One region of the Desulfosporomusa polytropa genome, then DNA from elsewhere that is predicted to be linked to it. Evidence: riboswitches for the same ligand, from Rfam matches in the RefSeq annotation. Region 1 holds a riboswitch; the other holds the start of a gene.
The links. Region 1 has a riboswitch for cobalamin ahead of ACZ449_RS08330 (adenosylcobinamide amidohydrolase). Riboswitches for the same ligand answer to the same signal wherever they lie in the genome.
Positions count from the first base shown of each region.

Region 1 (11,780 bases):
TCATCAAGCATAAAGGTATTGGCAATGACTGTAACCCAGACCCCGGAAATTATATTTTTTCTTTTTAATTCAATCAGTTTCTGGAAGATTTTCCAGCCTCGCATAAATGTATTCATAGAATTCATGAGATCCTGGCGTTTTAGTTTAGTGCCTGTTGTTTGCTCTAAAAACAGTTTTAATGCATAAATTTCTTCCAGCCAGCGCCTTACTCCCTTTTCGTTCTGTTTCACATGAGGAAGTTCGAGATAATGTAAGTTTGTAATTGTTTCTTTTGCTATTTCTGGCATTTTTACAACCCAATCGCAGGTTGTAGGTACAATTGTGGCATCATAACACGTTGAGGTTGACGCTGCAAATTCACTACTGCCAATATACGATTTAAGCATGGGACACATAAGTGCTGGCAGGTAAGCTGCAGAAAGTCGCTGCGCTGCATAGGAACCGCTGCACAGTTTTACCGGGTGAACCCCCAAAGCATGAAACAACTCCAATGGCGCTTGAATGCAAAATAGCCCGATTAGTGGACGGCCGACTTTTTCCTTTAATTTAGCAGGGTGCATAAGCAGTGTTAATAAATCCAGGAAATAATCAAATTCTGAGATATAGTCAGTTCTTGCTTGCAATACACTAATTTCATAAGAATATTCTTCACAAGTTTTTTCATACGCTTTTGCTCTCTGTCGTAGGCGGCGTTCTTCATCCTTTTGTACAATTTTATTCATTTAATGATTTCCCCTGTTGATAGTTTTCTGCAACATATTTTCTTGAAGAAGAAAATAGCTTGTATTTAAGAAAATTTACAGTTACTGTATTGTCTTCCGGGCAAGCCTCAATACATCTCATACAAAGCATACAGTCTTCACTCATTACGTCTTTTTCCGTCTTTTCAAGATGCACGTCCTTGATATCCACAGGACACATTCTTTGGCAATTGCCACAGCCGGAACAGGTGTGAACCGATTTTTCAAACCGGATAAAGCTGATTTTTTTAGACATTTGAATCAAGGGCAGCATCGGGCAAAACATGCAAAAAAATCGGTCTTTAAAAAAGCTTCCTAGCAGGGTACCTGCTGCAATAATTATGGATAATACGGAGAAAGTCAGGGTGATCGTGTTCGTAAAATCCAGCGCGAAATTTCGGGTTTGCCCAGCAAATAACGGCATGATCGGTTTGCCCGGGCAAATCTGACAGAAGAACAGGTAAAAGTCCCGGTGCAATCCGCCAAAGGTAATCAACAACGGCGTAATAATCAGCAGCGCCAGCAATATATATTTAACTGGTTTCAATCGTTCCCGGGTTTTCCAAGAAAATTCTGTTTCCCTAATGCCCAACTTCTTTCTAAGTTTAGCCAACCATTCCTGCAAGGTTCCAAATGGGCATATCCAGCCACACCATAGTTTTGACAGTAGCATGGTTAACAAAACAAAGATCAAAAAATACAACACTACCTTAAATCCTTTGTAGGAAAGCAATTCTGGAAAATAAAATGCAAATCCCCATTGCCCCTGCAATGTCATGAGATAACAATGGCCTGCGCAGCCGGGAACATAAGGGCAGGAAAAACAAGGTATTGAATAGCCAAAGTTAAGTCCGATCCGGCCGCCATAGGTCCATAAAACAAACATAAAATTTTGAATCAGTAAACGTAAATTATCTACCATTATACCTAAAGCTCCTTCTACGAAATAATACAATGGCGATACTAACGGCCATAACAGAAAAAAAGAGCAGCACTCCCTGGGCAAGGTTGTTGTGGGCGGTCAATGAACGGCGCATGAGAAGGTTCATTGAGGTTTTATAGATTTCATTACCGATGACTTCTTCTGCATAAACGATGATCTCCTTATATTCGTTATAGCCGCCATTATCCAGGCGTTTATCATGGGACGGGGTAAAAGAAAATCCACCGGCAGCATCCGGCAAAATTATTGCCGAAGTCTTATTTCGCAAATCCATGATTTGCATTTCCCGTACAGCCTGACCAGACTTATACCGTAATTGAATCATCTGGCCTGTTGTCAGCGTCCTGTACGGATTGCCGGCTAAGTTCAATTCAATGGCCGGGAGATCTTTGGGATTTTCCAGCAGGTCTTGGTCCCTCTTCCTGTCGATTCCATCCGCATATAGGGGAAAGATTGTTTGCGCCACAAAATGTTCTCCCTGACAGCTGCCTGTGACAAACACGTGATACAGAAACTGGGAAGCAGCATTGACCCGCAGGAAATAACGGCCATCACGCTGTTCTATAGGAATCCGGTAATATTGTTTTTCACCAGTTTGCCGCCCGTCACAATAATAGGCGGATAAATCTTTCATTTCCGCAAGGTTGATTACAGCTGCAGTAGTTGTAATATATATGGTTTGTGTTATCGATCCATCGGTCTCATCTTTTTTCGTGCCATACTCCAGCCAAAGAAAAGCCCTATCCTCCGGACTGCAGCATTCTGCGCTGGCCTGGAAAAACAGCAGGATTAGTAAAGTAACACATGCTAGAGTAAGCCCGGATATGCAATATTTTTTGTAAAATAACAAGTTTTACCCCTCTCCCCTCCAAGGGGTAAAACTTATCCCCTAGGATACATACAGATAAAGTGAGACTTAGCTTCAGGTGGGTTTTTAACCCCATCTGAAGTTTAGTCGAACTAATCCAGGGACTTAGTTGCTCTTAACTCCCGCTTGTAGAAGCGGGAGTCTTAGAGCAACTTGGTCATCGGATAAAATAAAAATCTCCTAAACAGAGTTCAGGAGACAGGGAATAACCAAATGTAACACCCATGGATATAAAAAATCCCCTTCCCATCGCTCGCGGATTATATAATCTGTTACACTCCGTCTATCCACCTCAAATTTTGCTTATACAGAAACCGTCCTTTTGCTTTCCTGCTTTCACATCGGAGAATCCAGCCAAAAACCTACAACCAAAAGTCTAGCATCCTCTTCCGTCAAAACGGTGCGCACGGTAATAGCAGATGCTTCTTTCACAAACTTCACTTTGTAAGTAAAAATGGTGAACGGTTCTCTAGTTTCGGTAGTAACCAGCTCTTTAGAAACATAATTGCCAAGTTTTTGTTTAACCGACTGGCTAAGCAGCCGGAACTGAGATTCCGGCAAACTACTTTTCATTTTCTGATCGAAGTTTGCCGAAAAGCTTGTGTAATCACTCTCGTTAATGCCAGTAAGCATGGATTCGGTGAATTGATCGGCTGAACGTTGTATATCCTGCGGTGAAACAACGGGCGGCAACGCTTCACCGCTACGCACCTGTCCGATCCGGTCCGCCACAATCTTCACAACCAGCGCCGACCATGCCCGGACATCAGCCGTCATTTCGCCGGTAGCTACTGCGGGGGATAAAACCTGATACTTTCCCGCGGTTAGTAAGAGCAGATCATTGCCGGCCCTAGCCAGTTCATCTGTACTCAGCAATTGCCACTGATTTTGATCCAGCAGGTGAACATATAGCGACGTACCGGTCACCAGAGCCGGCTCTTTTTCCAGTTGGCGCAGGGATGCTAAGAAACGCTGTTTGTCAATTGTCCCGTACTCTTCCTGATACTGTTGGTACAGGCTGTTCTCGGTTACGCCGAAGCGGTTCATGCGCCGCAGCATACTATGCTGTTTTTGCGGGGATAAACCGCTCTGCCGCAGCAAGGCGTCCTTGACAGCTTGTTTGACAGTGCGGCCGATTAGTTCACCCAGTTTGGCATGTTTGCCTGCGTCTTCCAGATAGAGAGGCGAACCGGGGTTAGTAATCACCATAGTCTGATCCGTCCCTGAGCCGGTGGCCAATCCGGTCGAAAACCGGCTGCCGGCTACCAGTTCCTGCAAGGCAGCTGTTTTAGCCTCGGTGCAAGTCACGAGCGCTCTGGCCATAGTACCGGCGGGAAGGTCGGCGTCAATGACCAACATAATATTAATAGTCCCTGGTTTATATGCTGCCGGCTTTTTGCCAGGAGTAAAATACGCGGCCGGGTCGCCTACCCGCCCGCCGTTACCTTCCACACCGCCTGTAGCAATGGCGGTTACGGTAAGCGATTGATAGTTTTCAGACTGTATAGCAACATTCTCCATAGAAGCAGCCGTGCCCATGCTGGTCACCCTGCCGGGATTCAATCCCAGCTGCCCGGCCACTTGCTGCATATATTGGGGGTAGTTTGCGCCCGTTACACCAATAGCACTTTTCATGTCATGGTTAAACACTGCCTTAAGATCATGCCGGAAACCGCCATTTACCTGTGAAGTGCTCAATACATCCCGTGGAGCGCTGAAAGCCACAATAAGACTGGTACCCTGCCTATACACCTTATCCCCGGTTGATAAGGTAGAAACAGGTATCTGTTCACTGCCAAAACAGGGAATAGCACCACTCCAAAAAATAATAACCACCAACAGCCCTTGTAACCATTTTTTCATTGTCTTCCTCCCCTCACAAACAATAGTAGCAAAACCTAATAAAGCCCTTTCCGGCATACGGAAAGGGCTTTGAATCTAAATAGAGCTATCGATGCCAGTAACCAGCTTACTATAGCGGCCAAAAGCGTTCTCTATAATCCCCTCCTCATCGCTCGTGAGTAAATAACGGTGATTGACAGACAGGCAGTTCTCCTGGCTCTGGATCGTAGTTCACCCAAACCTTCCCAAGACACCTTTGCATCTCAGTGGTATACCTTGGGTTTACTCCCCATTACAGTGGCGGGACCGCGCCGGCATTCAACCGGTCTTCCCTATTAAGCCCCTCAGGGCACCTGGCTCAACAGTATGTAGTTATTATATCAGTATAATAATATAACTTCGTGTCAAGTATTGTCAAGAATATTTCATAAATGTTGGTAACAATTAGGGCGACCTTCCTATAGGGTACGCATATCCTTTTTAATCACTTTCTCTCCCCAAGACCGATAAGAGTCTCGGGCAGCCTATCAATACTTTCACCGTAACGGAGTGCATTTCTGACATTGGTTAACTGTTGGTCAAGTTTTTCTAAAATTGTAAGATTGCGCCGTTCGCTCTCCGTAGTAGTTAGTATCTTACTAATTTTGCCGTTATTGATAACCAAGCGCCTATTACCCATCAGCGCTAAAATGGGATCATGAGTAGCCATGAGAACAATTTTTTGCTTGTCCACTAAAAGTTTTAGTGCGCTTTGACGATCAATACCAGCGTTTTCGATCTCATCAATTAGTACAACCGGTGAAGCACTTAAATAGGCAGTATCGGCGATCATTAGTGCTCGTGATTGTCCGCCGCTCAAGGAGGTAACTGGAGTATCTGTGGAAAATTGCTCTCCCGCAAAACGATTCGCATGGTTGATTACATTGGAGATAACGGTGTCAATATCCTGCACCATTCTACTTTCGGCATGCATCTGCAAAAACTCACTCACTGTAAGATCCATAACAAAATTCATATTTTGTGAGAGTTGAGCAACCAATTTATGTTGCGTGGAATAACGCCACTCCGCATCCGGTATACGGTCATTTACTAAAATATTGCGACCTGTCGGTGTATCCCGCTGTGCTAACCATTCTATATCAGCAAGCAACCTGCTTTTCCCCGACCCGGTAGGACCAACAATACAAATAATTTCACCTGCACGTATCGTTAGGCAGACATCTTCCGCATTACCACACTTATCCTGCCCGCCGATAATTGTAATCGACCTAATTGGATCAACGACCTTTTTTACTTGTTCCATTTGCCGCATAAACTCGTTAAAGCGTTTGATCAAATCTTCTGGACCCTGACCTAAATCCTGTAACACCTCGTCCTCTATTCCCAATAAAAACTCAGTCACAGTAACTTTCGGATTTGGTGTGACCGGTAAAACTGAAAAAAAATCTTCGGCATAGGGATATAGTTTTAGAATTTGACCTACCCTCATTTCTCCAAATTGCTCCTTCATAACAAATCCCTTCCAACTACAGTCTTTAATTAAGTCAAATCCATCTTTTTTACATTACCCATTTGAAAATCTACACCAATTCGTGTTTGCCCCAAACAGTAAGAACAGGTGGCGGCCGGCATAGTAAATCTAAGAGAACAGCCTTGTAGACTATCGAATGTTGCAGCTTCCCGAAATAAACGACTCGCTTCCAACGCACCTTGACCAGTAATGCCGTTGACATGGGTAATCACTGCTCCCGTATTAGCTTGACGCACCTTAAAAGCAAACACCTCCCGTTCTGCCTGTGAAACGATATCACTTTTTGTGATTATAACCACATCGGCGAATTTCAGCATAGGCCCGATCTTCTGGGGAGTGTGTATGCCGCTTAGATTATCTATAATACAAACGGCCAGCGCCCCCTTGATATGAGGTGAGCAACGATTACACAAACCGGCACTCTCGGTTATTAACATATCAAGTTCCCTGTTGATTCCCCATGTAAGGCAATCCTCTACATTACTGATGAAAAAATGATCCGGACATAAGTTACCAGATAATCCAACTCGCGTAAGAATCCCTTTATTTTGGTATAACTCCTGATCCCTGGTAGAAAGACAGTCAAATTTAACTACACCCAAATGTAGTTTGTCTTGTTTTTGCAACGTCTCGGCTATTCTGAGTAAAACAGATGTCTTTCCGGCTGAAGGTGGTCCGGCAACAGTAACTAACTGCATGCTGAAGACCCTCCACGCCACGCGTCCAGAAAACGATCATTTAACTCTTGCTGTAGCCTTTCAATTCCACAGTTTCTGATATAATCCCAACCTACCCATTTAAAACTAGCGCTTTCCGCCAAACTTCTACCGCCTTGCAAATGAGATGAAGGAAAGAATGCCTCGTCGAAAACGCGGGCCGCTTGCGCTCCAGTCAGATAGTCAACCAACTTTTTCAGTTCTACTGCTTTACTAGCTTTGACTAAAAGTGATACTGGATAAACAAGCGCTCCATCTGACGGCCAGATAATTTCAATATCCTTGTGTCCGTTAAGTGTTTCAGCAAAAAAACGCGGCATAATATATATCGGTGGCAATCCATTGCGGGAACCGTTTAGTTCTTTCACCATCTGGGCTGGGTGTAACCCATAGCGTACCGCTCGTGCCAGTCCTGTAATACCATCATTGCCATAGTCCTTGTAATAATAAAGCTGCAAAGCATCGCAGAAAATATCCCCATGACCACGCATCACAACTTGATTTTCAAATACAGGATTAAGTAAATCACTCCAAGTGCGCGGAACCGGTAAACTGCCCAACCGTTTTTTTTCGACGACCATTACCAATGCATTCACTGCTAATACAAAGAAATGGCCTTGTGGGTCAAGCAACTGAGCCGAAGTAAAGCGCGAATTGACCTGTTGCCCGGTTGCCTGTAGAAAAATCCCATTCTTAACAAATCGCTCAACAAACTTTTCATGCAAAAATTCATAACCTGTTGTTAAAATAATATCCGGAACTTCATCTGGATCTTCAAAATAAGGAATGTACTCTTCATAGTGAACATATTTGTTGGCCGAAGTATCAATAGTATAATGTAGGTCTAAGCTTTTCTCGATCCGCATTTGATTCAGCACTAGTTGAAGTTCACCCTGCAAAGGAACCTTCAGCGGACAAGGCAAAAGCGCAAGTAAATCAAGGCATTTCCCTTTAGTTACTACAGATGACGACAGTTTAGAATATTGCCTGACTTCATGAATTTTCCCTTCAAGTAGTTTTATGAATGCATCAACATTTAGATTTTTGCTTTTTAGTGCAGTTTTCAATTTCAGTACCGTTCCCAAATCCCTCTGAATTTCCTTATCAGCAAACTGAGGAAATCCGTTCGTGATAAAAACTTCGCGAGTTTCGGGATACATCTCAAGAATTTGAGAAATTGTCAAGTCTAGCTCAATCAACATCATCACTCACCCTTCAGACTGTTATTAAATACTTGCCAGCTAACAAATAAAAAAAATCAACTGAAAAAAGCATTTGCTTTCACCAGTTGATACTGCGTTGTACCAGCGTATTTTTTTTTTGAAATTCACCTATGGAATATCCTTGCATTCATCTTACAACCAAACCGAAGTCACGTCAATGCCAACATCATTTTACCTTTTTGTTTGCTTTTATTTGTTTATGTTTGTATTATCTATTGATGATAGTAACTTATTAATATATAATTATTACCATAGACAAATATAGTTTGGTTTTGTTAGTTTTAGCTTGGTGTCACAATGAAGTGCCGGCCGGATGGGTTATACCTCCGCGCCGGCACTTCTATTAGGAGGCGATTATTCATGACGATCAGTGGTTCGGCAATATCATTATTTAATTACAAAAAAGCAGAAAGTGGGTTTCAAGTTCTTTTGGTCGATGCTTGTTCGCAGTCACATTTAGTTCAAAAAAACAACATAGCTAACCTACAGACAAATACTTTAAATGACAAAAGAACGGTGACTTTAAACAGAGAAGTACGTTCTTTCCCTGCCAAACCCAAACACGAACTTACAGATATGCACCACCAACTAATTAATATTTGCCTTCGTAATCCAAATTTAAATGACTTTCATCTTCATGACAAACTTCGTAAACTTATCCCCACTATGACAATGGATACTTTGTGTCGGCTAAAACAAGAGTGTGGTTTTACTAATCGTGAAGTGATCTGCAATATTTTGTTAAATCGGCTATTTTTAAGTTGTAATTCCGAACTAAATGCTACCCAACTAAAATTCATCTATAAGATGCACCCTGAATTACATGATCGTGCCGTGCGCCCGAACCGGCCTGGTGAACTTATTGTTTATAAATGCCTTTTCGGAAAAAGGTTGGAGAAAAAAGGAAGCTTATATGTCCATGTATTTATAGACATGTTTAATGGATGGAGCTTTGCCAGAATTAACTCAGACCGTTCATTAAAAGAAGGAATAAGGATACTTCAAAAACATATCGAGCCAATATATAAAAAAAATGGTTTTCACATTATAAGGGTTCTTCAAACATTGCCAGATAATCGTAACAAACAAAATATCACGAGGTTGCTGGCAGACCAAAATGCTATAACCTCTAAAACTCAATGGGAAATATGCACTCGTCAATTCGGATTAATCAAACATTTTCAGCGTCAACTTATAACGAGCAATTTTTTTGAAAATTATAGGGAAGAACTATCTTCTTTTCGTATGCTCGCTGCTTTTTCAGACTTAATCAAACGATATAACGCAGAATTTAATTTTCACCAACAACGTCCTATATTGCGATCTACTACAATAAAACCATGTAGTTTTACCGCTTACCGATAAAATCACCCCTTGGATCAGATGGATTGTACTATTAAGTGTGACGCCAAAAAAGAATGACTCATGATTGATTTGTTTCGTTGCGTCCTGCTCTGCCTTGAGGGCGACATTGGCCTGCGCCGTTTATAGATTTATTCCTTATTTATTCATACCGCATCATAAGCTTGACACCTTCCTATAGGAAGGTAATAATAAACTATATGCTTGTAGTAGAGTCAAGGAGAATTTTTATCATGTCTGATAAATCTAAATCATATTTTACAATTGGAGAATTTGCGCAGCTATTCGGAATATCCAAGCAAACCTTGTTCTATTATGAAAAAAACAAGATATTTTCTCCTTCTTCTATTGAAGATAATGGTTATCGTTATTATTCTCTTGATCAATATTTTATATTTGAAATCATCATTACCTTACGCAAACTGGGAGTATCTTTAAAAGAAATAAGCAATTATGTCAATAATCGCAATATCGACTCTCTCCAAAGGCTCTTTTCCAACAAAGCATTGGAATACGAGTTACAGATTGAATTGTTGCAACGCAACCAGCACAATCTTCGTGTTAATGTGGAACGCTTAAAACAAGCAAAAGAAATCAGAAGCAACCGTATTACCTTAGAAAATTGTGAAGAAGAATATTTTGTGGCAGACAATTTTTCCGCATTGAAGGGCTCAATGAAAGATCAGATTAAGCTTATTGCTGAGCACAATCTTCCCTTCGCAAAAAATGAAATTTTTAACGAATACTTTATGGGCTATATCTTGACACCAGAAGATTTGCTGGCAGAAAACTATCTAGCAATAACACAGATCTTCACTCGGGTCTCACATCCTGACGAATACGCAAAGGCTTTAATCAAACCGAAAGGACTCTATGCTAAAATTGCCACTCCTGACGGTTACCACGTCAACTACAAAAGTGCAATCAAAAAGTTGCTTGACTTTATTAAGTTGAATAATCTGAAAATTATTGGCAATGCCTACATTATCCAGCTAAGTAACTATTGGTCTACCGCTAACCCCAAAGAATATGTCACACAAATTGCTATCCAAGTTGACTATAAAAATTAAAAAGTCGAAATACATTTTTAAGGGGCTGTCACATGACAGCCCCTTACTTATTTTATCTTAGTACGCGAGTCAAGACTCTCCGCCTGAATCCCCAATGTTTTAGCTATAGGATTTTGTCAATTACATTCCCTGTCACGTTCATACAGATCACGAATCACTGTACGCCTCAGCTTTGTGAAAAATTTATTGGTTGCATCAATATTCCGCAAATAATCTACAGAAACCGATAACCAGCATATCTGGTGATACAGCTTATAAAATAGCAGCTTATTTCGGTCATATCTTTTAGGCTTACTGGTAGATAAAAAATTATACAACATATCCAGGAGAGCATATTCAAATTCAATGTCGAAATATTTGATGCCTTCGATGTCAATAAACCCAATTGTGCCGTCAGTCAATAACCAGACATGCGGCGGTGTTGGTTCTCCATGTATAAGTGCATAACTGATCGGCTTTAATTGACCGACAAAGATAGTCATGTAGCTGTCCAACTGCTGCAAAACCGAATGCTTCATTCTTTTTACAGTGCTGTCAAAACTACACGCTATTTCCAGTTCCTCAACAGCATGTTCATAACATAAACGCTGACAAGATTTAGCATATCTGTTGGTGAGTACAGGAGATCCAAAGTAATCCCGGCTGCAGGTATAAAATCTATTAAGTTCTGCATTCAACGTATCACTAATTTCTGCAATATTGCCGTGCTGCAGATACTCCTGTAAACTAACCCCGTCAAAGCACTCCACATAGGCATAATCAAAGGCCTCTTCTGCGGAAAAATGCCCTGTTTTTATTATCCGGGGAACTCTGATGCCCAGATCAGTCAACAACCTGGTGTTATGGCAAAAATATTCAAAGCCTTCTGCATACAAATAATGTAAACCGTCAGTATGCGCTTCTGTTAGTCCTAGAACAGGTTTTTTCCAGATATAAAGGATGGTTTTGTGGTTATTGCCATCGGTCACTAAGTACACTTTTTTTGAAATACCATTGACAATTCCAACCAGGGTGAATTGACTTAGATTCAGATCAGCTTGAATAATATGGTATGGTAGTTCACACAAATTCATCAACTTCGTTATCACTTTAAGCACCTCAGCTCTAGGAGATATATCCGGAAACTAGCTGGTTAGCCGTATATAATTTGCTGATGATCAGTGAATAGCAAATCTTATCGGTTTGGCCCAGACGGTCACACACGGAAGGGTCACAATCTTGTCAAACTCGTTCCGCTCGGCATAGTCCTGAACAACATCTCTGACTTTTTCGTACTCTTCCCCTGCAGCGATCTGAAAGGGCTGCACGACAATCTCGGTAAACCCTTCTTCTTGTAGGCGCTCTAATGCCTGTCTCTCATCATCGGCCTGAATACCGTCGCGTTTCGCCAGTTTTTCTATCAGGGTATGAGATGCAAAGGCCCGGCGCACTTCATATTGTGGGAAATCTGCCCAAAGTTTGATATCAATACTTTCGCTGGCCAAT
Region 1 is NZ_AP042400.1:1,366,820-1,378,599, reverse strand. Features, by position in the region: gene ACZ449_RS08345 (2-hydroxyacyl-CoA dehydratase subunit D) at 1-722, opposite strand, end outside; gene ACZ449_RS08340 (4Fe-4S binding protein) at 715-1,662, opposite strand; gene ACZ449_RS08335 (hypothetical protein) at 1,652-2,533, opposite strand; gene ACZ449_RS08330 (adenosylcobinamide amidohydrolase) at 2,888-4,414, opposite strand; cobalamin riboswitch at 4,580-4,765, opposite strand; gene ACZ449_RS08325 (ATP-binding cassette domain-containing protein) at 4,878-5,903, opposite strand; gene ACZ449_RS08320 (GTP-binding protein) at 5,933-6,622, opposite strand; gene ACZ449_RS08315 (ABC transporter substrate-binding protein) at 6,613-7,845, opposite strand; gene ACZ449_RS08310 (hypothetical protein) at 8,224-9,228, shown strand; gene ACZ449_RS08305 (MerR family transcriptional regulator) at 9,459-10,295, shown strand; gene ACZ449_RS08300 (hypothetical protein) at 10,412-11,383, opposite strand; gene ACZ449_RS08295 (sirohydrochlorin cobaltochelatase) at 11,453-11,780, opposite strand, start outside.

Region 2 (17,055 bases), 1.9 Mb from region 1:
ACGTCCAGCCTTATTCCTATGTGCCATCCCCTAATGTTGACTTCTGTAGACATTGAGTTTGAAATAGACGAATTAAATTCAAACATAATCATACGCTGCCAGGTTAAAACCACAGGAAAAACCGGTGTGGAGATGGAGGCAATCAGTGGTGTCAGTGTTGCGGCTATGACCATCTATGATATGAGCAAAGCTATTGACCGCTGGATGGAGATTACCGATATAAAGCTTATGGAAAAAATGGGCGGCAAAAGTGGCCATGTTAAGCGAGATATATAGAGAAGGTTATTTTATAGAGGTGATACGATGTACAAGACAGGGATACTTATCCTGAGTGACAAGGGCGCCAGGGGAGAACGGCAGGATTTGAGTGGCCAGCAAATACGGGAATCTCTAGGACCTCAATATAGCATTGAATATTACAAAATTATACCAGATGAAAAAGATCAAATCGTGAAAGAGCTTTGTTATATCTGTGATGAATTAGCACCGGCACTTTTACTTACCTCCGGGGGAACTGGCTTTTCCCATCGTGATGTAACTCCAGATGCTACCGGGGAAGTGATTGAAAAAGTTGTTCCAGGGATACCGGAAGCAATGCGGTACTATGGTTTGCAAAAAACACCAAAGGCTATGTTATCAAGAGCGACAGCCGGAATTCGGGGAAAGACACTTATTATTAATTTGCCAGGTAGTGTTAAAGGAGTGCGGGAATCGCTTGAAGCTATTATGCCGGCTCTTAATCATGCGTTAGATATTATGCTGGGGACAGCTTCCGAGTGTGGACAGGGTTAATGTAAAAATTCATGGTTGCTTTTGTTAGTATACGGGGGGAATAAATGTGGCAAAGGTATTGGCAGTAAATATAAGTGAAAAAAAAGGTGAGCCTAAGCAGGCCATCGCAAAGGGTTATTTTGAAGTGAACTCAGGCTTGCAAGGGGATGCACATGCCGGTGATTGGCACAGACAGGTAAGTCTGCTTGGAAACGAGAGTATTGATAAGATTAGAAACATGGGGTTTGATCAGCTTGAAACAGGAAGTTTTGCCGAAAATATTACTACGGAAGGTATCATTTTGTTTGAGCTTCCTGTAGGAACTAAACTTAAGATCGGCGAAACACTGATGGAAGTGACACAAATCGGTAAAGAGTGTCACAAAGGGTGTGCCATCAGAGAAAAGACCGGAGACTGCGTTATGCCTAGAGAAGGCATATTTACCATAGTGCTTACCCCAGGATGGATAAAAGCCGGTGATCCAATAGAGCGGATCGGTTAAAGTTACTTTTCTAGGATAAAACGAGAGGGGAAAAATCGATGCAGATAGTCAGAGTGGAAGACGCAATAGGCAATGTGCTATGTCACGACATTACTAAAATAATACCAGGCGAATTCAAGGGAGAAGCCTTTAAAAAAGGGCACATCATTACAGAAGAAGATATACCAGATCTTTTAAAGCTGGGTAAAGAACATCTCTATGTGTGGGAAATGAAAAAAGGATTTTTGCATGAAAATGACGCGGGGCTACGTCTTGCCCGAGCCGTAAAGGGACAAGGACTTAGCATGACTGAACCCAGTGAAGGCAAGATTACTCTTATCGCCGAGCATGATGGAATGCTTGTTATAAATGAAGAGGATCTAAATCGTATTAATATGATTGAAGAGATTGTTGTTGCTACCCGTAATAATAACAGGCCTGTGAAAAAGGGAGATAAGATAGCAGGTGTTCGGGTTATCCCCTTACTTGTTGATGAAACAAAAATAGAAATGGTTGAGAAAATTGCGCAGCAAACCGAGGTTACTGCCGTTAAAGCGTTTCACCCTTATAAAGTGGGCGTTATTACGACAGGAAGTGAAGTTTATCATGGGCGCATTCAGGATAAATTCGGGCCAGTTGTAAAAGCAAAGGTTGAAGGATTTGGGTGCAAAGTACTTGAACACATCCTTGTCCCTGATGATGCAGAGCAAATAGCACAGGCGGTGAAATCATTAATAGCTAATGGTGCTGAGCTGATATTAACAACTGGGGGAATGTCGGTAGATCCTGATGATGTGACTCCTAGTGGTATTAGAAAAGCAGGTGCGAAAATTGTAACCTATGGTGCCCCTGTATTGCCAGGTGCTATGCTGATGGTAGCGTATTTGGGGAAAGTACCGGTTTTAGGGCTTCCGGGCTGTGTTATGTATCACAAAACGACTGTGTTTGACCTTATCTTGCCGTTAGTTCTGACAGGTCAGCAGATTACAAGGCCAATGGTTGTGAAACTTGGGATGGGTGGCTTATGTTTGGAATGTGAGGTTTGTCAGTATCCTGCCTGTTCGTTTGGTACTGGTGCGTGAAAAAGAAGCAGGAGGTAGAAAAAATGAAGACAGGTATTTCATTAGAAGAAGCGCAGACATTGTTATTGAAATTTACCCATCCGGTTAATGAATGTCAGGTGGCGTTGACTGACTCTGTCGGCAGAATTTTAAGTCAAGATATACAAACAGCTATAAATCTACCGCCATTTGACAAATCTCCTTTGGATGGTTATGCTTTACAGGCGAAAGATACAGAAGCCGCTAGTTCATCAAATCCTGCAACCCTGGAAGTTATTGAGGAAGTGCGGGCTGGCTATATGCCTAAAAAACAAGTAACTTCGGGAACGGCTATCAAGGTTATGACCGGGGCTCCGTTACCAAAGGGCGCAGATGTAATTATTAAATTTGAGGATGTAACAAGAACCGAGAATAAGGTCGATCTATATTATCCTCTAAAATCAGGAAATGATATCATTCGAGCCGGTGAGGATTTACGGCAGGGAGAAGTTATTGCTAAGAGAGGTGCGGTGTTGACTCCACCACTTGTGGGGCTGTTAGCTTCAATTGGATTAGATAAAATACCGGTGTTTAGTAAAACTAGAATAGCTATTCTTAGTACCGGTGACGAAGTGATTGATCCAGCAGAAGAACTCAGGCCAGGTAAGATATATAATTCCAATCAACATTTTCTAAGTGCCTATTGTTCACAACTAGGGGCAGCACCTGTGTTAATGGGAATTGTTCCTGATGAAAAAGCAGCTATAGTTGAGCGCCTTACCCAAGCATTAGATGTAGCAGATTTAGTAATTACTACTGGGGGCGTTTCAGTAGGCGATTACGATATAGTACCAGCCGCTTTTAAGGAAATTGGGGCAGATATCATTTTTCGAAAAATTGATATGAAACCAGGTTCGCCGATGATAGCTGCAAGCCACAATAATAAATTAATTATTGGCCTTTCGGGAAACCCTGCCGCCGCCTACATAACCTTTGATTTGATTGTTGTGCCTTTAATTAAAATCATGCTCGGGCTTGAGCAAAAAATGCCGCTCAAATTTTCGGCAATTCTGAAAGACAGCTTCAATAAATCAAGTACACAGCGCAGATTTTTACGGGCAAAAGTACAGACAATTAACAATACTAATTATATAGAACTTACAGGCGCGCAAAGTAATGGCGTTCTGAAATCCATGGTTGCCTGTAATGCGCTAATTGATGTGCCGGCGGGAAGTGGTCCGCTACTAGCCGGGCAGGAAGTTTCCGCAGTTATGGTAGGAAGCGGCAGTGAACTTTTTATATAAGTGTGTCAACGGAAACAAGCTTAGGCAGTACCCTATATCATTGGTTTAAATAGTTTTTTTAGTAAATCAGAAAGTTATTTTACTTTCTGATTTACTAAGCTAACTCAGTTCTCGTCAATCGCCACAGGTTTGATGCGAGCCAAGTTATCTTAAATTTTATAGGGGAGGTCTAAATTTGAAAGGATTTCAAGGGCATGAGTTAACGAGCGTTATTGAAATCGATCGCAAGGCTTGTAAAGGCTGCGATTCCTGCAAGTCGTTTTGTCCGGCAGAAGCTATCGACGGCAAATATGGAGCCGTTCATACGATCAACAGTGAGAGATGCATCTCTTGTGGACAATGTTTGATAAATTGTCCTTTTGGGGCACCGAAGGATAAGGTTGACGTTGTTGACAAAGTGCTCGCGCAACTAAAAAACAAACAGCTCACTGTTGTCGCAACAATTGCTCCGGCAGTTCGCGTTGCTATCGGTGAGGAGTTCGGCATGGAACCCGGCAGTCTGGTAACTGAAAAAATGTATGGAGCAATGAAACAGGCTGGGTTTAAGGTTCTTGACACTAACTTTACTGCTGACCAGACCATTATGGAAGAAGGCATGGAGCTTATTGGTAAGATCCGCCACTATGCGTTAGGCGAGCCAGCAGAGCATCATTTAGGACCTTTGCCACAGTTTACCTCGTGTTGTCCGGCTTGGGTTCGGTATTGTGAGCTGTATTATCCTGAACTTTTGCCAAATATGTCTTCTGCCAAGTCACCAATGATGATGGCTGGAGCACTTGGTAAAACCTATGGTGCTAAAGAAGTTTGGAAGGTTAATCCAGAAGATATCTTCATGGTAGGCGTTATGCCTTGCACGGCCAAAAAATTCGAGGCTTCTCGTCCTGAATTCAACAGCGCTTCTCAGTATTGGAAGACGCAAGGCAGAACCGGGAACTATCCTGATATCGATGTAGTGCTCACTACCCGGGATTTAGCCCGTTTGTTTAAAAAGTTAAATATTGATCTTAAGACTGTTGCTGAGTTTACTGACAAGGATAATCCCTTGGCCCAGTACAGTGGTGCAGGTACGATCTTTGCTAATACCGGCGGCGTAATGGAAGCTGCTTTACGGACAGCCTATTTTGTAATCACTGGCAAGGAACTGGATGTGCTTGAATTCAAGCCTGTTCGCGGTCTCAAAGGCGTAAAGGAAGCCAGTGTTACCATGAAAGATGTGAAAACAGGTAAAGAAGTTACCTTGAAAGTAGCAGTAGCTCATGGCACCAAAGAAAACGTGAAACCGCTATTGGAAGAAGTCAAAGCTGGTAAATCACCGTATCATTTCATCGAAATCATGAATTGTCCGGCCGGCTGTGTTAATGGCGGTGGTCAGCCAATCAATCCAATGGGTACTTCCTGGCTGGATAAAGCCAAGGCTGTACTGCCTTGGTCATAAGGAGGGAACACAATGGCGCAGTATGATTATATAGAAAAGGCCGTCAAGGTCTCACGGCGTGAATTCATAGGAATCGTGGGTGTAGCCGGTGCCATCCTATGGACTGGGGCCTATGTTGCAACAGATTTGGTACAAGACCGCACAAAATACATCAAGATGCGGGCACAAGGCATCTATAACGATGATGTAAAATCAAAAATCCGTCAGAGTCATAACAATCAGGCAGTTACTGATGTGTACGAAAAATTTGCCAAGAATCCACTCAGTAATTTGGCCGAAGAACTGTTTCATACTAAGTATGTAGACAGAACGAAATTAGGGTAGGAGGGATAATTGATGAGTGATCATGATGAACATGGACCGCGGGTACTCAAGCACCCTCTTATCTCGCGGCTATTTCACTGGGGATTAATAATAGGTTTTTTACCAGCAGCCATTACCGGATTTTTTATTTGGCTAAAACCATTTGGTGAAGATCTGCAAAATTTGATTATGCAAATCCATATTGTTGGTGCCTGCGTTCTTACGTTATCGTGTATTTTTTACACCATCTTTGCTTTGGACAGAATTGTGGCCTTTACTCGTCGAATATTTACCTTTGATGAGCGGGATATGGCCTGGATGAAGATTTGCGGTGGCTATCCGCAGAAAATTCTATTAGGCAAAACCATTCCGGTACCGCCGATGGGTAAAATGAACTCTGGCCAAAAACAAATGGGAATTATGATGTTGTTTGGTGGTATACTGTTGATTGTTACTGGTTGGGCCTTATACGCCTTCCTGCCAGTAGCTCCTAAAGCAGCCATGTACTGGTTTGATATGGTGCACTTGGTGGTTGGTATCGTCCTGGGGCTGAGTGTATTTGCCCATATCTTCCTCGGCATTTACAATTGGGGCGAGTTCTTGTGCATGTTTGGTGACGGAACTCAGCCACTTCATGAGGCTGAGCATCACAACCCGGTTTGGGTTGAAAACGAAATTGTACGAGTAAAAGTAACTGCGTCTGTGCCTGTTACAGGGCAGCAGCATGCACGTTAGTGAACTCGTTTCAGCCAAGCTGAAACATCGGGGGTTCAGGTGGAGAGTCTACTCCACCTGAACTGACGCCGCCTATAGAGGCGGGAGTCTTGACTCGTACGCTAAGATAAAATGGAACAGAAGTAGTTCACTGTTTTGAACAGATCTATATACAAAACGTAAAAAAATTGCAGGTGGGTGGTGTGTTGTAAAACACCCCCTGCAAAAATATAATGGAAATACAATCAATGGGTTAGGGGGACTATTATGGCGGTAAGTGGTATAATTTTGGCAGGCGGACGTAGCTCACGCATGGGGCGTGATAAAACACTGCTATTAATTAAAAATGAAACTCTTATCGAGCGTACTGTGCGAAAATTGCGAGGTTTTGTGGATGAAATAATTATTGCCAGTAACCACACGGCAAAATATGATTTGCCGGGAATTGTGGAGGTTCCAGATAGCTACCCGGGTATGGGACCACTTGGCGGAATGCACGCAGGGCTTATGGTCGCAAAGCATCAGTATTCATTTATTGTCTCATGTGATATGCCATTTTTTACAGAAGAGTTAGCCAGGTATTTGCTGGAGCGAAAAGCAGGCTATGACGTAGTAGTTCCCGAGATAAGAAACCGGTTGGAACCACTTTGCGCAGTCTATTCCCGCGATTGCATAAAACCCATCGAACAGTGTTTACAAGCAGGTGTTAGCCAAGTATACAGATTTTACCCCGATGTAAGAGTCTGTAAAATAGTGGAAAGCGATTTAGGGCAGATCGGAGACCTTAAAGAAATATTTTGTAACCTGAATACACCAGAAGATTTATCCTGTCTTGGCGAGATCCATAAACCGGTTAGTTAGCTATAATAAAGGAGCGCAATGATAAAATGAATAACCAGTTTACGCCTGTAATATCTTTTGTTGCTAAATCATCAGGATCAGGAAAAACTACTTTATTGGAAAAAGTAATAAAAAGGCTCAAAGACGAGGGAATCAAAATTGCCGTTATTAAACATGATGCTCATCAATTTGAGATAGATAAACCAGGTAAGGATACTTGGAAACTAGCGCAGGCAGGTGCAGATATTGTTGCAATATCTTCAACTGAAAAAGTTGCTATCATTGAAAAAGTGGAAGAAGAGAAAAAACTTGATGAAGTAATTGCAATGCTTTCTGGTGTGGATCTAGTACTTACAGAAGGTTTTAAGCGTAGTGATAAGCCTAAAATTGAAGTTTTTCGCTCAGAGGTTCATAAGGAGTTATTGTGTAGTGCTAAGGAATTGGTCGCGATAGCTAGTGATGTTGAATGGAATATTGGCGTTCCTTGCTACGATATTAATGATGTAGAAGGAATTGTCAAAGAAGTTTTACAGTATATGAAAAATTTTTCAGCCGCTAAACCTGTGTAGTATCATCCTAGTCTCTAGGTTTTGCATGATATAAAATTATAAGCAGGTCAATTTGTAGCTGAGTCCTAAAAATATCTGATTGAGGTGTTGTACTATGGAAACATATGAAGTTAAGTATCGGGTTTTCCCAACTGCAGGTGAGGTTTTTTTAATGATGAATACAGTAGAAACGAATAGTCCGGAAAATGCTAAGAAAATGGTATATAGCATGCTGTTTAGAAATAAACCGAAGAAAGCAAAAGTTAAGTTTATGTATGTGCGCAAAGTAACAAATAATTAATCGGTGCTTGATTGTGGGGAGAGAAGAGATTCATTATGAGATATGAAGGAGATATTTACAGCCCCCATATAGCAGGGGATGATTACATACTTCAGTGTACGATTGGTTGTAGTCATAATCAATGCACATTTTGCTATATGTACAAAAATAAAAAATATCGAATTCGTGAACTACATGAAATATTGCAAGATATTGAGCTTGCAAAAAAATATTATGGTGATATCGAAAAAGTTTTCCTTGCAGATGGTGATGCTCTAAGTATGCCAACAGAAGACTTGGTAACGATCTTAGATTGTCTATATGATACATTTCCTACTCTTACATATGTTGGAATTTACGCGAGCGCAGTTAGCATACTAGATAAATCGCTCGCAGAATTGGAAGAACTTCAAAAACACGGGCTAGTTGAGGCTCACTTGGGAGTAGAAAGCGGAGATGAGCAAGTTCTTCGTGATATACGAAAAGGAGTCAGCCGCACGGAAATGGTGCAAGCAGGGAGAAAAATAAAAGAGGCGGGTATCAATTTATTTGTTACTGTGATTGTAGGACTGGCTGGAAAAACGCCTAAAGCTCAGGAACATGCAAAGAATACGGCTCAAATCTGTAATGAGATACAGCCAGATTATATAGGAATGCTAACGATTATAGTGCAGCCAGGAACCGAGCTCTATGAGAAAAGCCAACAAGGCGAGTTTGAAGTCCCGGAAAAAATGGAAATATTGGAAGAGATGCGTTTAATGATTCAAGATATGGAGTTGAATCATTCCGGTATTACATCGCTTCATCCATCTAACTGTATTTATTTGCAAGGCTTGCTGCCTGAAGATAAAGACCAACTTATGCGAACGCTTACTCAGATTATAGATAATAAAGACGTTTCCCAGCTCCGGTCACGAGATACCGAAAAGGTGTAATAGCACCATTTTGGTCAATAGTTATTAGAATTAAACAAATTGTCTAACATATACAGGGCTGCATGGCCCTGTTTTCGTTATTTGACAAGGAGTAAACTAGTAATAGTAAAAAGGTTTTGTAACATGGGAGAGAAAGTGGTAGTATTAAAGAAGTTTTTTATGTAAGGAGATGAGTATGTGAAAGTACGCTTTGCCAAAATTGCCGTTTTGTTGAGTGTTGCCGTAGTGTTTTTTTCTTATCCGGCCCCCAGTGGCTTAAGCGTAACGGCGTGGCATTTATTTGGTGTTTTTGTTGCTTTAATACTAGGACTTATTTTACAACCATGTCCTGAACCGACGTTGCTATTGGTTATTACAACATTGGCAAGTATATTTGTTCTACCCATTCAAGCGATATTAGTTGGATATACTGATGCAATGCTGTGGCTGACACTAGTGGCCATGATGATTGGTGTCGGCCTGAAAAAGTCCGGACTTACCCGGCGGGTTGGACTTTGGTTAATTTGTCGTTTCGGCAAAACAACACTGCGGATTGGTTACATTTTAAGTTTTATTGATATGATACTAGCTACTAGTACGCCGTCTTCACCGGCCCGGACAGGCGGGTTGGTGTACCCACTGGCTGAGGGGGTTATTAATGCCAGCAGTTCTAGTCTGGAAGGTAAACAGCGAACCGGTGCCTATTTTACTTTGCTGGCATTTAATGCCAGTATGCTTTCAGGCGGGTTGTTCATGACTGGGATGGGGCCAAATCTGATTAATGTTAAGCTAGCTCAGGATGTGTTAGGCATAAGTATTAGTTGGCCATTATGGACCCTGGCTGCGCTGCCAGGGTTTATCGGTTTTTTGTTGACACCCTATATTGTATCTAAGCTATGCCCGCCGGAGTCTGCCTCGATGGTCGAGGTGCGAGCAAGAGCTAGCCGGGAATTGTCAGGCATGGGTTGTATTACTAGGAACGAGTTAACTGCGATTGGAATATTTTTCACGATATTGATTCTATGGTCTACAGGTACGATAACCAAAGTGGATAGTACGCTGGTCGCCTTTATTGGTGTATCGCTTATGCTGGTCACTGGCGTTCTCGATTGGGAGGACTTGGCTGAAACCAAAGAAATGTGGTCACTTCTCATCTGGTTTGGTGCTATTTTGGGCTTTTCAGTGGCACTGACCAAGTTGGAATTTTTTACTTGGTTTGCCGGTGTTATCAAACTAATGTTGCCGACCGCTGGCCTGGGGGCCTATTCGATTTTGCTCTTAGTCGCGGCGCTGGCCATTGTGCCACACTATTTTTTTGTATCCTATACTGGCTATGTGGTAGCCTTTTCACCACTTATTTTTTCGTTTGTAGCGGCTACCGATGTACCCCGCTATCCGGCCTTTTTTGTGTTAGCCTATTTAATGATTATTTCGTGTACACTGACTCATTATGGCAACGCGTTAGGGCCATTCTTGATGGAAAAGGGATATAATGATAAAAAGACTTGGTGGCTTGTTGGTACAGTGATTACCTTGCTGCATGCCGCGCTGTATTTGACAGTCGGCGTTGGGTATTGGCGGCTAATTGGATTATGGTATTAGTAGTACGTTATTTTGATAGGATAATATTGTATAGTAAACTGAAAAATACAGAAATGACGATGTTTATGATCGTTCCCGTATAAGGAGATGTAGTAATGATTGCAGAATTTGAAGGAATTAGTCCCAAGCTTGCTGAGAAAACTTTTATTGCAGATGGTGCTAAGGTTATAGGTAAGGTTATAATGAAGGAATTTAGCAGTCTGTGGGTGAATGTTGTTGCCAGGGGAGATGTAAATCAGATTGAAATTGGCTGCTACAGCAATGTACAAGATAATACTGTTGTGCATGTAGCCGATGATCATCCAACACTAATTGGCGACTATGTTACTGTTGGACATAATGCCGTTATTCACGGCTGTATTATAGAAGAGCATTGTTTAATTGGCATGGGGGCTATTATTCTAACTGGTGCGGTGATTGGTAAAGGCAGCATTGTTGCTGCCGGAGCAGTAGTCAAGGAGAACCAGATCATTCCTCCTCATTCCCTAGTGGTTGGCGTTCCTGGTAAAGTGGTGAGATTTGTACCAGAGGAATGGGACAGCATTCACGCTCAGGCAGTAAAATATAAGACTTTGTGGAGTGAGCGGTATAAATTTATGCCTGACGCTGGCGGTGAACGCTATAAAGGTGAAAAAATAATTTAATAGCTAAGGAGGTTAGTTGTTATGGATCTTGATTTTATTTACAAGCGTCATAGTGTACGTCGATTTACCAAGGAAGAAGTCCCTGAACAAACCATTAAAGAATTAATTAAAGCTGCCACTTATGCACCTTCGGGAAAAAACCAGCAGAATTGGCATTTTGTTGTTATCACCAATAAGGAGAAGATTGACGAGATTGCGCGGATTGTTGAGCGAAAGAATGCCGAGTTATGCACCTATTTATGTGATGAGGCAAAAATCAAGGGGTTAAAAGCGAGCCTACCCTATCAAACGGTTTTCAAAGCTGCACCTGTGCTAGTTCTTGTGTATGCCGGTCCATATGACACTATTGCTGATATGCTATTGGCTGATGGCATTATGCCGTGCGAAGAGGCCGTAAAATATGCTAAACCCAATCCCGGAATTCAAAATATCGCAGCTGCCCTGGAAAATCTGCTGTTAGCTGCTGCCGATCGAGGTTATGGAACTTGCTGGATGACCGGACCGACGCATGCTGCTGAGGAGATTTCAGCATATATTGGTTTTAGGAAAGAAGGCTATTATTTGGCTGCCATGACACCGCTGGGAGTACCAGCTTCTGATAAATTATCAGCACCACCGCGAAAACCAGTGGAGGACGTATTGACTTTTATCTAGGTTACATTAGCAATGTATCTATTACTCAGTGGAGGTTAGGTAATTCGACAATGGAACAAGTAGCACAAGCAGTGCTTGATCAGCTAGATACATATGGCTACTTTACTATTTTTGCAGCTATGATGCTTACTGGTATGGGTCTGCCCTTGCCAGGAGAATTAACTTTGGGGTTTACCGGATATTTAGTGTTTAGCGGACAATTGGAAATAATTCCTGCCATTGCGGCTGCTGCGACGGGAGATTTACTGGGGGCTGTTATTAGTTATGGACTTGGCTTTTTTAGTAGAACAAAAATTGTAGCGCGACATATCTCCCTGTTTATGCCAGCTGAGTCTAAATTGATGACTATTGAGAAATGGCTTAACAAATACGGCATTTCTGCCGTCGTTTTCGGCAGGCTCCTGCCGGTCATCCGCGGCGCTATCCCTATTTCCGCAGGCTTTGTTCAGATGAATGGTAAGAACTATATTTTCGGGACTTTTTTTAGTTCAATTGTTTGGTGTGGTGCTCTTATCTATCTGGGGATTGGATTGGGGTATAATTGGCAACAGATAGCTGGTGTAGGTAATTCTATTGGTATGTTAGCTATAGGCGTAGTGGCTATCGTAGTTTTAATCTGGTATTTGCTTTTTTGTGCAAAAAAATAAACCGGCACATTGAGGCCGGGCTAATTACTTGGTTGCCTTTAAACAGGACGGCGGGCAAGAGAACGAATTTTGATTTCATGTTCGCCGGTGACTTCTGCCAAGGACTTTAAATCTTCATGAATGGTATCAATCTTTTTACTGGTTAATTGGAGCAGGTGATAGATGTCCTTTTGCTGGACTTCGCCATATTGCTCAATTTTATTTTCTAATCGGGTAATATCGGCTTTAGTGGCCATATCTGACTTGATGGTGATAATATCTTTTTCCATGTTGTCTAGGCGTTGGGTAATAGGTTTAATTTCTTCTTTGATAATAGCGCTGATGGCTCGCAGGAATTCTGTATTCTCCATTGCTGACACCTGCCTTTAAAACTATCTATTCTTATTATAGCCTTTACGAGCGGGAGAGACAAGGCAATCTTATTACACCAGTTGTAATAAGCGTTAATTATTTTAGCAACAGAAAAAGACAAGAATCTACTATATACAAGCGTGTAAGGGGATAGTAAAATACAGGTAATAAAATTATGGTTATGGTAACAGATATTTGCCTGAGTTTTAGGGAAAGCAAATACCTATAAACCTAAGTAATGCAGGTGGTTAGGGGGGGGGGCTAATGCGTGGAAGCTTATGAGAAGATTCATAAATTGCATGAATTGATTGAAACCAAAACGGTAGCCGATCTGCCAGGCCCTTACAAGGTCGGGGTTGATCTGGGAACAGCCGATGTTGTGCTGGTTGTTACTGATGCGGCCGGTAACCCGGTGGCAGGGAGTATGCAGTGGGCTTCGGTGGTTAAGGATGGTTTGGTTGTTGACTTTCGAGGAGCCATGGTTATTGTTGAAGAGTTGAAGGCCGAGATCGAAGCACGGATGGGAATTACCTTAGATAAAGGAGCTACTGCCATTCCCCCGGGAACAGTAGGAAGAAACGCGATGGCCTGTGGTCATGTTATCGCCGGGGCTGGTTTGGAACCAGTTTGCCAGGTAGATGAACCGGTGGCAGCAGCGGAGGCGTTGGGAATTACGCATGGTATTGTGGTAGATATTGGTGGTGGCACCACCGGTATTGCTGTGTTACGTAATGGGGAATTGGTTTTTACGGCCGATGAACCAACAGGCGGTACACATGTGTCTTTAGTTTTGGCTGGTGCTTATAAGATATCCTTTGAAGAAGCTGAATTGCTGAAGCGCGATTCTACTCAGCACCGTAAAATTATGCCGGTCATTTTGCCGGTTGTGGAAAAAATGGCAACTGTGGTTAAAAATATGTTAATCGGATATGAAGAGTTTGATGATTATCCTGTTTATGTAGTGGGCGGTACTGCATATTTGCAGGGGTTTGAAACCGAGTTTGGTAAAGCGTTTGGCCGGCAGGTGCATGTTCCGCCACATCCGTTGCTGGTGACACCGCTCGGAATTGCTATGTTTGGTTAAAAATAGAACTTAATAACGCCACCATACAGGTGCCTCTTACGTTTAAGAGGAGAATAGGGAAGTTCGGAAGGATTGGAAAATCCTTAAACGACGCGGTCGCGCCACTGTAATCGGGGAAGATTACCTTTAATATGCCACCGAGAATCCGGGAAGGTGAGGTATTCTTACGATCCGTAAGCCAGGAGACCTGCCTGTATTGGCTGTTATTTACCTCCGCGCCAGGGGTAATACCAGAAGGATAGGATTATGAATAGTAAGCTCCTAGCCCTTTTGGGCTAGGAGTATTTATGTTTGGCGCAAAAAAAATAGGGGGTAAACATGTTGAGTATGCAGGATTTGATTGTAGCTCTGGGAGTAGTAATCAACGCCATACCAGGAGGTTTATATGCTTTGACCTTCGGTTTTGCGTCTGTTCCGACGGCAGCTGGTTTTATTATTGGCGCCATCGGCTGTGGGGTATTAGGGGTTGTGGCTCCTATTTCTTTTCAGGCGGAGACGTTAACGCTGGTAGGAACCATGGGGCGTACTGTGCAGGAACGAATTTCGATGGTTTTTCTTGAGGGCGTGATTTTGCTTGCTGTCGGGTTGTTAGGACTGTTTAAAGTTATCGTTGCTTTTATTGGTCCGGTGATTACATATGCCATGATGGCCGGTATAGGGATAGTTTTAGCCAAGGTTGCTGTGGAAATGACTGTAAGAAATCCTATTGTGGGTAGTAGTTCTATAATTGCAGCTCTTTTAAGTTATTATATTACCCCAAATCCAGCTGATAAACTTATTTATGCTATTGTTAGTTGTGTTGCTATTTCGTCGCTGGTTAGTGTTTGGTTAAAACGGAATCAGCAGCTGGCGGTTGAACCGGGGCGTGAACGGTTTGTTATGCGAAAGCTGTCCTTTACGAAAAATGTGGTTCGCGGGGCGCTAGGCTTAAGTGCTCTGAATATTGGTGCCAATATCGCTTTTGGTAATATTACGGCGCAGACCTTAGCCAAGACGGAAGTGAATCTTGATTATCTGACAATTATCAGCAGTATTGCTGATATCGTATCCTCACTTTTTGGCGGTGCGCCAGTTCAGGCTATCATTTCAGCTACCGGAGCTGCGCCGCATCCACTAGCGTCAGGAGTTTTAATGATGGTCAGTATGGCTGCTATTTTGGCGGCTGGGTTACTTGTCAAGATTGGAAAGTATGTACCAAATGAATCCATTGCCGGCTTTCTCTTAGTGTTAGGTGCTATTGTAACTGTACCCATCAATGCCAGCTTGGCACTAAATAGTGGCGTGGGTAGTGTTGATACCATTATTGGTGGTGTAACTATGACTGTGACAGCAATAGCTGACCCCTTTATGGGGATGGTTTCAGGTTTGCTGGTAAAGGCGCTTATTAGTATGTTTGGCATGTAAAGCAAAAAAGTAATGCCCTGCAGTTCATTCTCGCTGTAGGGCATTACTTTTTTTATGAATTTATAAGTTTTGGGAGTCGCGGAGGCATTATAAAACAAGGGGCGTCAAGTACAAAACCCGGCACAGGCGGCCGTACTGTTTACGCCCGGCAACTCCCCGTAGCCCCCTCGGCCTTTGCCGGAAAAAGCGTTCCGCAGGAGAAAAGCCGGGCGGTATTCCGTTAAAAAATCCGTATTGTTTGAGCGTAGCGAGTTTACGGATTTTAGGAATATTGCCCGGCTTTTCAGCTTTTGGAGGCTTAGGGCCTAGACCTTTTGTTACTTTTGTGGCAATGACAAAAGTAAAACCGCTTACCCTTCGAAACCCTTTGCGCTCTTTGTGTCCTTTGTGGTTTAACAAACCTAACTCCATAGCCTAAAACCAAGCCTATTTTAAGGATTGTTACCGCAAAGTACTCAAAGTATGCAAAGGGGTTAACGGTATCGTAGTAATTGCAAGGGTTAGGCCTTGCAATTCACGGCAACTCCCCGTAACCTCCCGGCCTTTGCCGGAAAAAGCGTTCCGCAGGAGAAAAGCCGGGCGGTATTCCGTTAAAAAATCCGTATTGTTTGAGCGTGAACTGGTACCCTAAATTAGGACAGTGAGAAGAAATCCGTTTTAGGAAGCGATAAGATGATCCCGATATTGATTTGGGGTCATCTTTTTTAATCCCCATTGGTAACGTTGGCAATTGTAATACTCAATGTATTCATCGATCTTATTCTGAACTTCAGTAAAGCTTTGGCACTCTTTTATATTAATTTCATCCTTCATATGTCCAAAGAATGACTCCATTGATGCGTTATCCAAACAGTTGCCCTTCCTAGACATGGACTGTTTTATCAATAATTCTTTCACCCTGCACTGAAATTCAGGATGTGTATAATGAAATCCCTGATCCGAGTGTATAATTGCGTCAGGGTGGATGTTTCCGCCCAAAGTTTCCTGTAATCGGTCCAGCGTTTTCATCACAAGACCCATTTCGAGAGAAGTCGATAGATGGTAAGCCAAAATTTCTCTTGTTGATCCGTCTTTAATGACCGATAAGTAAGCCTTACGCCCCTCGGCGTAATATAGATAGGTAATATCGGTTAACATGACCTTTTGCGGCTCGTGGTGATCAAACTTGCGCTTTAGCAGATTACATACCGTTTTATGAGGTTGAGTTGCCTTTGCCATTTTTCGATACGGATTCTTCCGTCTCACCACCGTAACCAATTGGAACCTTCGCATAATACGCAAAATCTTCTTGTGATTCATAAGAATTGCGTACTCTCTTTCTAGATTCATCTTTATCGTGCGCCAGCCACCCTTTCTTTTAGTAGCAATAAATATTTCTTCAATCAGTTTATAATCATTTCTGTCATGCTCTTCTCTCTGGTATCGACTAGGTGCTGCCTTCAGCCAGGCATAGAACCCGCTACGGCTAACTTGTGCTATCTCACATAAGTAACTAATCATACGATACTTCGGATACTTTCGTATGACTCGATATATGATTTGGAACTTTTCTGCAGCATTTAACGCCTTCTTTCTTTCTCCCGTATCTTTTTTAACAATTCATTTTCTGCCTCAAGAAAATAAATTTTGGCCTCGGCCTTTTTTAACTTATCTTCAATGGACGACTCTCTGCCTGTTAAACGGATACCTTTTGAACTTCGTCCCGCTTCTCTCAGACCTTGCTCACCACGCTGTTTGAAAATGATACGCCATCTTTTGATACAGACAAATGGTTTATCGTCTCCTATTAGTTGAAGATTGAAGCCATTGTCAATAAAAATTTGTCTAGGCTTCTTTCCAGATAAGTATTCTTTGACCGCTCTAATTTTAAAATCGGAATGATACGAGATATAGCGGTCAGTTACTTTCTCTACATTGGGGTTTCTCAGAAGGATGTGTTGATCCGATTCGCTATAGAATATATTACTCACTAAAATTCCGCCTCCGGTAATTAATAATTTCATTATATACATTTATTCGTTCTATGAACATACAAAAAC
Region 2 is NZ_AP042400.1:3,287,634-3,304,688, reverse strand. Features, by position in the region: gene moaC (cyclic pyranopterin monophosphate synthase MoaC) at 1-276, shown strand, start outside; gene ACZ449_RS17285 (MogA/MoaB family molybdenum cofactor biosynthesis protein) at 304-792, shown strand; gene ACZ449_RS17280 (MOSC domain-containing protein) at 839-1,273, shown strand; gene ACZ449_RS17275 (molybdopterin-binding protein) at 1,312-2,334, shown strand; gene ACZ449_RS17270 (molybdopterin molybdotransferase MoeA) at 2,358-3,596, shown strand; gene ACZ449_RS17265 ([FeFe] hydrogenase, group A) at 3,772-5,031, shown strand; gene ACZ449_RS17260 (iron hydrogenase small subunit) at 5,044-5,355, shown strand; gene ACZ449_RS17255 (cytochrome b/b6 domain-containing protein) at 5,368-6,069, shown strand; gene mobA (molybdenum cofactor guanylyltransferase) at 6,316-6,909, shown strand; gene mobB (molybdopterin-guanine dinucleotide biosynthesis protein B) at 6,936-7,457, shown strand; gene ACZ449_RS17240 (hypothetical protein) at 7,552-7,737, shown strand; gene ACZ449_RS17235 (radical SAM protein) at 7,773-8,651, shown strand; gene ACZ449_RS17230 (DASS family sodium-coupled anion symporter) at 8,829-10,232, shown strand; gene ACZ449_RS17225 (gamma carbonic anhydrase family protein) at 10,328-10,876, shown strand; gene ACZ449_RS17220 (nitroreductase family protein) at 10,898-11,530, shown strand; gene ACZ449_RS17215 (DedA family protein) at 11,581-12,177, shown strand; gene ACZ449_RS17210 (hypothetical protein) at 12,216-12,527, opposite strand; gene eutJ (ethanolamine utilization protein EutJ) at 12,797-13,612, shown strand; cobalamin riboswitch at 13,623-13,821, shown strand; gene ACZ449_RS17200 (hypothetical protein) at 13,931-15,016, shown strand; partial or broken gene ACZ449_RS17195 (IS3 family transposase) at 15,674-16,986, opposite strand.
Region 2: it holds a riboswitch for cobalamin, as region 1 does, so the genes downstream of both, ACZ449_RS17200 (hypothetical protein) here and ACZ449_RS08330 (adenosylcobinamide amidohydrolase) in region 1, are expected to answer to the same signal.